DNA from 2 places in the Kocuria sp. KSNUG genome. Region 1 is predicted to be linked to the other one. Evidence: predicted binding sites of a transcription regulator. Region 1 holds the regulator's gene; the other holds the start of a gene.
The links. Region 1 encodes HrcA, which represses chaperone genes, less so after heat shock. Its sites were predicted from a motif close to TTNGCACTCGNNNNNNNCGAGTGCNAA; they were not measured.
Positions count from the first base shown of each region.

Region 1 (5,632 bases):
CGAACCCCGACTCCGTCACCCAGGAGACCTTCGACGTCCTCGCCGAGGCCGGTGTCACCCGGGTGTCCTTCGGGATGCAGTCCGCGGTGCCGCACGTGCTGGCCGTGCTGGAACGCACGCACACCCCCGCGAACGTGCCGCGCGCCGTCGGCTGGGCCAAGGAGCGCGGGCTGGGCACGAGCGTGGACCTGATCCACGGAACTCCGGGGGAGAGTCTGCGGGAATGGGAGGTCTCCGTGGAGGCGGCCCTGGCCATGGAACCGGACCACGTCTCCGCGTACTCGCTCATCATCGAGGACGGCACCAAGCTGGCCGCCCAGATCCGGCGCGGCGAGGTGCCCGAGCCGGACCCGGACGACCAGGCGGACAAGTACACGCTCGCGGACCGCATGCTGCGGGACGCGGGCTTTGCGTGGTACGAGGTGTCCAACTTCTCGCGTGCCGCCCACGGGCGCACGGCGGAACAGAACCGCAGCGCGCACAACATCGCCTACTGGCGAAACCAGGACTGGTGGGGCATCGGACCCGGAGCCCACTCCCACGTGGACGGGGTGCGCTGGTGGAACCTCAAGCACCCGCTGCCCTACACCAACAAGGTGCGCGCGGGGGTCTCACCCGCGGTGGGTCGCGAGACCCTGGACGCGGACACCCAGTACGTGGAGCACGTGATGCTCGGCATCCGGATCAGCGAGGGCATCCCGGTCTCGTCCCTGCGTCCGGAGGGCCGCCGGGCCGTGGCGGGGCTGATCGCGGACGGCTGGCTGGACGGCCCCGCGGCCCTGGCGGGCACGGCGGTGCTCACGGATGCCGGGCGCCTCATGGCCGACGCCGTGACGCGGCGGCTGCTCGACTGGTGAGCTGTGCGGCAGGGTCGCAACGCGGCACCGGGCACACGTCGTGCGCACCGCAGCCGGGACGGGGCCCGAGTCAGCCCCGGTGGCCGGTGAAGCGGTCGTAGAGGTGGGTGTTGGCGCGGTACTGGTGCGGCTCACCGCGGTTGACCTTGATGCCGGCCCGCACCGAGGTGACCGCCAGGAACACCCAGGTGACGGCGGCGACGACCGAGAACACACCGCCGACCACGGGGAGCAGGGACAGCAGGATGCCGCCCAGCACGATGATGCTGGGGAGCATGGTGTAGTTGGCCGCCTCGCGGGACTCCTGGGCGGTGAACGGTCCGCGGTCCTTGAACACGCGGTGGATCACGTAGCTCGGGATCACACCCACCACGCCGCCGAGGTGGGCCAGGGTGGCCCACTGGCGGTCCTGGTTGACGTCCAGGGGCTGGGCCACCGGGTGCACGGACTCGAACGGCGCGGCGGAGTCCTGGGCGGAGGCAGAGGGCGTGGAGGCAACGTCAGTCACGTGAGGGTGTCCCTTTCAGGGGCGGTAGCCGGACCAGACGGGAGAGCGGGGGTCTGGTTCCCCCGATGATACCGGGGGCGTCTGGGAGCTCGCCACGGTGTGCGTCACACCGCGGGACCCCTGCGGCCGCCCGTGTTCGGGGACGGCTCAGCGTGCGGTGCCCTGGTCCGCGGTCAGGAAGTCGATGAGCTCCTCCACACGGCCCAGCAGCGCAGGCTCCAGGTCCGCGTAGGTGTTCACGCGCGTGAGGATCTGCTGCCACGCGCGGCCCCCGTCCTGCGGGGTGCGGTGGGGCAGTCCCAATGCCTTGGCCATGCCGGTCTTCCAGTCCACTCCGCGCGGGATCACGGGCCACGCGGGGATGCCCAGCGCGGAGGGCTTCACGGCCTGCCAGATGTCCACGTAGGGGTGCCCCAGGATCAGCACGTTGTCCGCGGCACCCGGAACCCGCAGGGCCTGCTCGGCGATGCGGGACTCCTTGGAGCCGGCCACCAGGTGGTCCACCAGGATCCCCAGGCGTCGCTGCGGGCCAGGGTTGAAGACACGGATGGCGGCGGGCAGGTCGTCGATGCCGTGCAGGGGCTCCACCACGATGCCCTCCACCGCGAGGTCGTGCCCCCAGACCTTGGCCACGAGCTCGGCGTCGTGGTAGCCCTCGACCCACACGCGCGACTCCTTGGCCACGGACGCCCTGAGGCCCTCCACCGCCACGGAGCCGGAGCGCGTGATGCGCTTGCCGGCGGGGGCGCTCCGCGGCGCGGGGGGTGTGAGCCGCACGGGTTCGCCGTCCAGCAGGAAGCCCGGCCCCAGTGGAAAGGTCTTGACCCGGCCGTGGCGGTCCTCGAGCCCCACCACGCGCATGCCGCCGATCACCTCCACGCTGACGACGGCGCCCACCCACCCGGTCTCGACGTCCTCCAGCACCATGTCGCGCGCCACGGCGACCTCGCGCGCCCTCGGCCGGGTGCGGGACACCTCGGGGCTGTCCAGGTCCTGGGGACCCCAGCCCCAGCCGGGTGCGTTCACGGGTTCCTCCTCGGTGCGGCGGGCAGATCAGCCGCGAGCGTACCAAAGCGGCCCCGGGGCACCCGCGCCCTAGACTGGGGGATTAGCACTGTGACTGGATGAGTGCCAAAATTGGTGCTCGGCCACGACGGGCGCACGGCCCGTTGCTCGACACGCCACGGGAGGTGAGGACCATGGACCATCCGCGCAGGGTGCAGATCCTGCGGGCCATCGTGGAGGACTACGTCCACTCCCGCGAACCCGTGGGCTCCAAGGCGCTCGTGGAGCGCCACCGGCTTCCCGTGTCCTCGGCCACGGTGCGCAACGACATGGCGGCCCTCGAGGACGCCGGTCTCATCGTGGCACCGCACACCAGTTCCGGGCGGATCCCCACCGACCAGGGCTACCGCGTGTTCGTGGACCAGATCGCCGCGGTCCAGCCGTTGAGTCCTGCCCAGCGCCGCGCCATCCAGGTGTTCCTGGAGGACGCGCAGGACATCGACGACGTCATGGAGCGGACTGTGCGCCTGCTCGCGCAGCTGACCCACCAGGCGGCCGTGATCCAGTACCCCGTGCGCACGGGAACCACCGTGCGCCACGTGGAGCTCGTGGACGTGGGTGCGGCCGTGCTGGTCATCCTCATCCCCACCTCGGGCCGCGTGGTGCAGCGGGCCGTGGAGCTGCGCACCGCGCTGGAGGAGCCCCAGCTGCTGGAGCTGCGTGCCCGCGTGCTCGCCCGGGTGCTGGGACAGGCGCTGGATGCCGTGCCGAGCGCCGTCGCCGGACTGGGGGAGACGCTGCCCGCGGAGTTGCGCGAGGCCGGGGACGCCGTCGGGGAGACCCTCTCCCTGCTCGCCTCGGCCACGGACGAGCACCGCCTGGTGATGGCCGGCACGGCCAACCTCGCGAGGTTCAGCGGCGACTTCCCGCAGAGCATCTCCCCGGTGCTGGAGGCACTGGAGGAACAAGTGACCATGCTGCGGTTGTTGTCCGAGATGCAGCAGGACGAGCGCGGGGTGGCCGTGCGGATCGGCTCCGAGGAGTGCGACGACCCGCTGGCAGAAGCCTCCGTGGTGGCCACCGGCTACGGACCGCGCGCCGCCTCCAAGGTGGGCGTGGTGGGACCCACCCGCATGGACTACCCGACCACCATGGCCTCCGTGCGCGCGGTGGCCCGATACCTCTCCAGGAACCTGGGGGACTGAGCGCCGCGCCGGCGCCGCCCCGACCGAGACCACAGACCCGACGAAAGCAGAAGCGACGACATCGTGAGCGACCACTACGAAACCCTCGGCGTGAGCCGTGACGCCAGCGCCGAAGAGATCAAGCGCGCCTACCGCAAGAAGGCGCGCAAGCTGCACCCGGACGTCAACCCGTCACCAGAGGCCGCGGAGGAGTTCAAGCGCGTCTCGCACGCCAACGACGTCCTCTCGGACCCCGACAAGCGCCGGGTCTACGACGCCACGGGCAACGAGAACGGCACGGACACCGGCTTCGGCGGTGGCTTCCCGGGCTCCGGGTTCGGCTTCTCCGACATCTTCGAGACGTTCTTCCAGGGCGCGGGGGCGGGCGGCCAGCGCGGCCCGCAGTCCCGCACCCGGCAGGGCCAGGACGCACTGATCAACGTGCGCATCTCCCTCAAGGACGCCGTGTTCGGGGTGGAGAAGGACATCACCGTGGACACCGCCGTGGTGTGCCCCGCGTGCGAGGGCTCCTGCTGCCAGCCCGGCACCAGCCCCACCACGTGCAGCATGTGCCGCGGCTCGGGGCACATGCAGTACCAGCGCCAGTCCATCCTGGGCATGGTCACCACGCAGGGCCCGTGCTCGCAGTGCAACGGCTTTGGCACCGTGATCGAGAGCCCGTGCCACGAGTGCTACGGCGAGGGCCGGGTGCGTGACCGCCGCCCGCTCACCGTGAAGATCCCCGCCGGCATCCAGTCCGGCAACCGCATCCGCCTGGGCGGCCAGGGCGAGGCCGGCACCGCCGGTGGGCCCAACGGCGACCTCTTCGTGGAGCTCAAGGTGGACCCGGACCCCACGTTCCACCGCGAGGGCGACGACCTCCACGCCCGGCTGCGCATCCCCATGACCGCGGCCGCCCTGGGCACCACCGTGACCCTGGAGACCTTCGACGGCACCCGCAGCGTGGCGGTGGAGCCCGGAACCCAGTCCGGCGCCACCGTGACCCTCGACGGGCTCGGCGTGACGCACCTGCGCGGCAAGGGACGCGGAAACCTGCAGGTCCACTTCGAGGTGGAGACCCCCCGCAACCTCACGGGCGAGCAGCGTGAGCTCGTGCAGCGGCTGGCGCAGCTGCGGGACGAGGAGGCCCACGACGGCACCACGGTCAACGCCACCGGTTCGGGCGGATTCTTCTCCCGGCTGCGCGGGCGGTTCAACGACCAGTGACCAACCCCGTCTTCCACCACCCCGGTGAGGAGCTCTCCCGGGCCCGTCCGGGGGAGCTCCTCGACGTGCACGGGCCCGAGGCGCGCCACGCGGTGACCGTGCGCCGGCTGCGCGCCGGCGAGCTCCTCGACCTCGTGGACGGCCACGGCACCCGCGCCACGTGCATCTTCAGGGACGGTGAGAAGGACCGGATGACCGTGGCCGTGAAGTCAGTCGCGCGTGAACCGCAGCCGCGGCCTCTGCTGAGCCTGGTGCAGGCACTGGCCAAGGGGGAGCGGGACCTTCAGGCCGTCGAGTCGGCGACCGAGCTCGGGGTCTCCCGGGTGGTGCCCTGGCAGGCAGAGCGCAGCATCGTGCGCCTGCGGGCCGAGCGCGCCGCCAAGACCATGGGCAAGTGGGAGTCGCTGCTGGCCACCGCGGCCAAGCAGTCCCGCAGGGCCACGTGGCCAGAACTGGCACCGTGGGTGGACACGGCCGGGCTGGCAGAGCTGATCCGTTCCGAGCCGGGCACGCTGTGGCTCGTGCTCCACGAGAGCGCGAACGTCCCGTGGTCGTCCCGCGAGGTGGCCGCCTGGGGCGAGCAGGAGCACGTGGCGGTGGTCGTCGGTCCCGAGGGCGGGATCAGCGAGCGGGAGCTCGAAGCACTGTGCGCGGCCGGCGCGCGGCCCGTGCGCCTGGGCGCCACGGTGATGCGCTCCTCCACGGCGGGTCCGGCGGCACTCGCGGCGCTGAGCGCGGTGCTGGGGCTGTGGGACTGAGGAGGACGGTTCCGGACCGTGCTCAGTCCGCGGGGGACACCGTGATCTCGTGGTCGTCCGCGATCGTGTGGCCCTGCTCGTCCGTGCCGCTCA
Region 1 is NZ_CP150981.1:1,785,493-1,791,124, forward strand. Features, by position in the region: gene hemW (radical SAM family heme chaperone HemW) at 1-857, shown strand, start outside; gene AABM36_RS07720 (DUF4870 domain-containing protein) at 928-1,365, opposite strand; gene AABM36_RS07725 (DUF3097 family protein) at 1,513-2,391, opposite strand; gene hrcA (heat-inducible transcriptional repressor HrcA) at 2,565-3,575, shown strand; gene dnaJ (molecular chaperone DnaJ) at 3,639-4,781, shown strand; gene AABM36_RS07740 (16S rRNA (uracil(1498)-N(3))-methyltransferase) at 4,778-5,539, shown strand; gene AABM36_RS07745 (GerMN domain-containing protein) at 5,562-5,632, opposite strand, start outside.

Region 2 (5,632 bases), 1.1 Mb from region 1:
TGATGCCGAGGTCGGCGGGGGTGACGGTGCGGAAGTCCTGGTGGGGGTCGTCCACGGGGGCGCGCAGCAGCGTGGCCGTGGCCCAGCCGTGGGTGAGGAGGTAGTGGTCGCTCTCGGGTTCCTCGGGTCCTGTCTCCGCACTGTAGGTCACCGCGATGTGCTTCTCGTCCCCGCGCCCGATCTGCGCCTGGACCGCTCCGAAGCTCGCGAGCCGGGCGGGTTTGAGCCCCCGCAGCCGGTCCGGGGACACGTCCGGGACGTTGACGTTGAGGATCCACTCGTCGAACGGGCGGTGCTCCCAGCGCTCCAGTGCGTAGCGGGTGACCAGCAGGGCTGTGTCCCAGTGCTGGGGTGCACCGGAGGTGATGGACACCGCGATCCCCGGGATCCCGTGGGACGCGCCCGTGAGCACCGCGCCCACGGTGCCCGAGTGCAGAGTGGCCTTGCCCGTGTTCGCGCCCAGGTTCACGCCGGAGAGGATCATGTCCGGGCGCTGGCCGAAGGCCCCGTAGGAGGCCAGGAACGCAATCAGCGCGGGGGCGGCCTTCACCCCCACGCACTCCACGCCCTCGGGCATCCGGGGCGGGTCCGCGGGGACCAGGGCGATCCGCCCGTCGATCTCCTCACCGGACAGGGACGAGCTGGCGCCCGAGTACTCCTCGGCGGGAGCGGCCACCTTGACACTGTGCCCGCGGTCCAGCGCGGCCCGCGCGAGCACCGACAGTCCCGGGGACGAGATGCCGTCGTCGTTGGTGACCAGGATGTGCATGGGGTCCATGGTGGCACGCGGCCCGGGCCCGGACCAGGGTGGCGCCCCCTGTGACCGGGCCCGTCAGGAGAGGGTGCGCACCGTGATCTGGCGGGCGAACTTCTCTATGGTCGTGCGGTTGCCGGTGCCGAGCCCACGGCGGGCCACGTTCAGCGCACCCGCCGAGGCTCCCAGGGCCACGGCGTCCACCAGGTCCAGGCCGCGCGCCAGTCCCACGGAGATGCCCGCGGTCATGGAGTCCCCCGCCCCGCGGTGGTCCAGCGGCGTGATGGACGGCGCCGAGACCTCCCGCACGGTGTCCTTCTCCACGAGCAGCGCCGGGTCCTTGGCGCGCGAGACCACGACGGCGCCCGCACCCCGCTCCACGAGCGCCCGCCCGGCGTCCACGAGGGACTCGGGGGTGTCGTCCGAGCCGAGGTCCAGGTCCCGGACCTCCTCGTGGCTGATCTTGAGCACGTCCACGTGGGCGTCCACGGCGGCCAGCGCAGGAGCGCCGCTCAGGTCCGCGACCACGGTGGTCCCCGCGTCCCGGGTGTCCCGGATGAGCCGGCCGAAGAACGACGCCGGCAGCACGTCCCCGGGTTCCGCGCCCGTGACCGTGAGGACGTCCGAGGCCAGGGCGTCCACGAACGCGGTGCCGTATAGGTCGTCCAGCTCGTGGCGGGAGAGCTCGGGCGGCGGCATGTGGGCCACGGTCTCCCGGTCCTCACCGCGCAGGTCGTACACGTAGCCGCCGTTGCCGTACCCGTAGCGCACGGCGTTGACCTGCATCCCGAGCCCGTCCAGCATGGAGCGGATCAGGGTGCCCAGCTCACCACCGAACGGCCCGTTCACCGAGACGTCCGCGCCCAGGGAGCCGGCCATGCGGGCCACCCACAGGCCCTGCCCGCCGGGGTGCATGTGCACGTCCGACTCGTGGGGGCTGCGGTTGCGGTTCGCCGCCGGCTCCGTGATCTCCGTGATCAGCAGCGGCGTGGGAACCAGGATGGACAGGCGCGGCGCGGCGCCGGAGCGGGTCTCGGTCACGAACGAAAGCTACATCACACCATCCCTGGTGAACAGCACATGGAGGTGCCACCATGGTGGGATGAATTCCACCGCACCGGTCCGCATCGTGGAGGGTCAGGCCGCCAGCGAGCACACCCTGCAGGCCCTGAGCGCGTACTTCAGCGAACTGGACCACCGGATCGACGGCGGGTTCGACCCCGCGCTCACCGAGGTCTCCGGCCCTGAGGACGTGACCCCGCCCCACGGGGACTTCTTCCTCATGACGGACCTGGTCACGGGAGCCGTGATCGCATGCGGAGCGGTCCGGCGGATCGACGACGAGCGCGTGGAGCTGCGCCGGATCTGGGTCACCCCGGAGCACCGCGGCAAGGGCCACGCCCGTACGCTCGTCCGGGCGCTCGAGAACAAGGTGCGCTCCTTCGGCGCCACCACGGCCGTGGTCTCCCTGAACCCGGAGATGACCGAGGGCATCGCGATGTTCCGCAACCGCGGCTACGAGCCCGTGGAGTCCTTCCACCAGGACACCACCGCCTCGGTGTTCCTGGCGCGGGTGCTCTAGGGCCTCAGTCCCGCGCGTCCCGCGTCCTCTTGTCGTTCGCCTTCTCGATGGCCTCCACCAGCTCGTCCTTGGTCATGTCCGAACGGCCCTGCACGTCCAGTTCCTGGGCGATCTCGTAGAGGTGCTCCTTGGAGGCGTTCGCATCCACTCCCCCGGCGGTGTCCTCGGAGTTGAGCCCGCCCTGCTCCGCGCTGGCGTCCGACGGGCCGTTCTCCTCCTTGGGCTCCCAGTGGTCCCCCACCTTCTCGTAGGTGTGCTTCACCGCGGCCCACGCGGTGCGGGCGGCGCGGGACTCGTCGTGGTACTCGTCCTCCGCAGAGTCGTACGCCTGCGCGAACGTGTCCTGCGCCTTCTCGTCCGAGCGCCGCAGCGTGGACGGAATCTCGTCCTGACGCGCGCGACCGTTCTTCCTCGCCTTGGGCACGGTGTCCTCCTGCTCTCGGGAACGTCTCTGGTGCTTCGATTCTAGGAACGACGACGCCGCCCGCCCCACCCATTCGGACCCGACGCAACCCGTGTGCGCCTTGAGCTGAATCCGCTCAACTTTAATGCTCCAACCCTTGGCACCCGGCCGGGGAGAGTGCTAATTTATGAGCAGTTGAGTCAGGGGTACTCAAGGAACGTGACGGCTCCTCGTCCACCGGTTTCACGGGGGCTCCGGGGCGCACCACGGACGAGTCGCACAGGAAAGGAACAGCAGTCATGGCAACCTTCGATCCGTTCTCCGAGGTCCAGAACTTCGCCAACCAGGTGCTCTCCACCCGCAACGGCCTGGAGCAGATGCCCATGGACCTCTTTCGCCGGGGCTCCAACTACTACCTCGCCGCGGACCTCCCGGGCATCGACCCCACCAGCGTGGACGTGGACGTGGACGGCCAGCTGCTGACCATCCGCGCGCAGCGCCGCCTGCCCTCCGCGGAGAAGGACACCAAGTGGATCGTGCGCGAGCGCCGCAACCACTCCTTCGTGCGCCAGCTGAACCTGGGCCAGGGCATCGACACCGAGAACATCACCGCCGCGTACGACAACGGCGTGCTGACCGTGACCATCCCCGTGTCCCCCAAGTCCCAGCCGCGCAAGATCCAGGTGGCCACGGGCCAGAACCAGGACAACGTGGTGCTGGAGAACGGCCAGCAGGAGCAGCAGGCCGAGTCCGGCGAGGACTCCGAGAGCTGACCGCCCGGCGCCAGCCGGCACGCACTGAGTGAGCCACGAGGGCCCGCGGGAGATCCCGTGGGCCCTCGGTCACGCGCGGGGGCCTGGGACTCACCCCGCGAAGAAGAACCGGGTCAGGTGGAAGAACACCGGTGCCGCGAAGATCAGGGAGTCCATCCGGTCCAGGATCCCGCCGTGGCCCGGGATGAGCGCCCCGAAGTCCTTGATGCCGCGGTCCCGTTTGAGGCTGCTCATCACGAGCCCGCCCACGAAACCCAGCAGGCAGGACACCAGGGCCAGCACCCCGGCCTGCCACGGGGTGAACGGGGTCAGCCACCACAGCGCCGCCCCCAGAGCCGTGGCGGAGAGCACCCCGCCCACGAAGCCCTCCCACGTCTTGTTCGGGCTCACGGTGGGCGCGATCCGGTGCCGGCCCACGGTCTTGCCCCACAGGTACTGCAGGACGTCCGAGCCCTGCACCACCACGGCGAGGAACAGCAGCAGCGCGCCCGCCTCCACGCCACCGGAGCCCACGGCGGAGCCGTCCGCCGCGGCCCTGCCCTCGTGGATGGCCACGGGCAGCTGCAGCACCGCCGGGAGGTAGCTCAGGGCGTAGACGCACACCATGAGCCCCCACTGGCTCAGGGCGGCCCGGTGCAGGAACGACTCCGTGCGCCCGGACAGCGCGAGCAGCACGGGCAGGAACAGGAACGCGTACACCGGGATGAAGATGGCGAACATCCCGTACCAGTGCTCCCACACGAACCAGAAGTGCAGCGGGGCGAGAACCACCATGATCCAGCTCAGCACCCTCCGGTCCCGCTCCCCGGGCGGCAGCAGGTTGGCGAACTCCCGCAGGGCCAGCAGGGACAGGGCGAGGAACAGCAGCACCACCGCGGTCTCCCCCAGTGCCAGGCTGCCCACGAGCACCGCCACCATGATCCACCAGGCGAAGATCCGCTGCCGCACGTTCAGCAGCGTGGCCCGCAGCCCTTCCGACGCCGTGCGCCGGTACATCAGCTCCGCCACCACGGTGGCGAGCACCAGGAACCCCAGCAGTCCGGCGAGGAACCACCACGTGGGCCCGCCCAGCAGTCCGATCTCCATGGCGGCCTACCCCTTCTCCCGCAGTTCGCGGGCCACGGCCAGCAGCCGGGTGGTCACGGTCAGCGCGCACCCCAGCACCACGAGCACGAGCGTGACCCACAGGACGCTCCCGCGCGGCCACCCCCACCACGGCTCGGTGGCGCTCAGCAGGATCCCCGCCAGGAGCAGCCACATGCGCCGCTGCTTGGGCAGCACCCCACCGAACTGCTGCGCGCACCCCACGCTCACGCCCAGGGTCCGCACGTAGGCGGTGAGCACCGCGAGGCTCCCGGCCAGCCACCCCAGGGCTGCACCGCCCACCACCGACGACGCCGCCCAGCCGGCCCCCGCGAGCAGCGCCAAGTCTGAGATCCGGTCCGGCACCTCGTTGTAGAGCTCCCCCGTGGGTGTGCGTAGCCCGCCCTCCACGGCGAGCATCCCGTCGAACATGTTGCACAGCAGACGCAGGGGGATGCAGAGCGCGGCGAGGACGAGCGCGAGGGTGCGGGCGGCGTCGTCCGCGTGCACCGAGACCGCCAGGCAGCCGCAGCCCACCAGGGAGACGAGCACCGAGGCCACCGAGATGTGGTTGGGGCGCAGTCCCGCGCGCTGCAGGGCGCCGGCGATGGCGGTGGCCCACCCGGCGGAACGCTGCGGGATGGGCCTGCGCAGGGGATCGGTGGTGGCCATGCGGCGTCTCCTCGGGCCGTGGGGACTGTGGATCTGCGCCAACAGTGGCACACCCGCGGCCCTGCGGTGGTTGGATGTCCACAACCGCGCCGCCTCGAGACCACCGGGAGACCACCGTGCACAGCAGAACCCTGGACGGGCCCACGCGGCCCTGGAGCCCGCACCGGCCACGGCTGACCTGCGGAGACGCTCCGCGTGCCACACCGGGAGCCGCCGTCACGCGCCGCGCCCACCCCGGGGTGGTGGAGCCCGGTGAGTGTGCTGCGTGACCACGCCGTGGCCGGTGCCTGGGGCTTCGCGGAGGCCACCGCGTTCTTCGTGGTCCCGGACGTGTGGCTCTCCGCGGCTGCCCTCCGGAACCTGCC
Region 2 is NZ_CP150981.1:672,168-677,799, reverse strand. Features, by position in the region: gene surE (5'/3'-nucleotidase SurE) at 1-769, opposite strand, end outside; gene AABM36_RS02960 (1-phosphofructokinase family hexose kinase) at 833-1,795, opposite strand; gene AABM36_RS02955 (GNAT family N-acetyltransferase) at 1,857-2,336, shown strand; gene AABM36_RS02950 (ChaB family protein) at 2,341-2,760, opposite strand; gene AABM36_RS02945 (Hsp20/alpha crystallin family protein) at 3,039-3,512, shown strand; gene AABM36_RS02940 (phosphatidate cytidylyltransferase) at 3,603-4,598, opposite strand; gene AABM36_RS02935 (CDP-alcohol phosphatidyltransferase family protein) at 4,605-5,267, opposite strand; gene AABM36_RS02930 (hypothetical protein) at 5,520-5,632, shown strand, end outside.
Region 2: a site for HrcA is predicted at 2,897-2,923, ahead of AABM36_RS02945 (Hsp20/alpha crystallin family protein). Genes of this name have one in related genera too.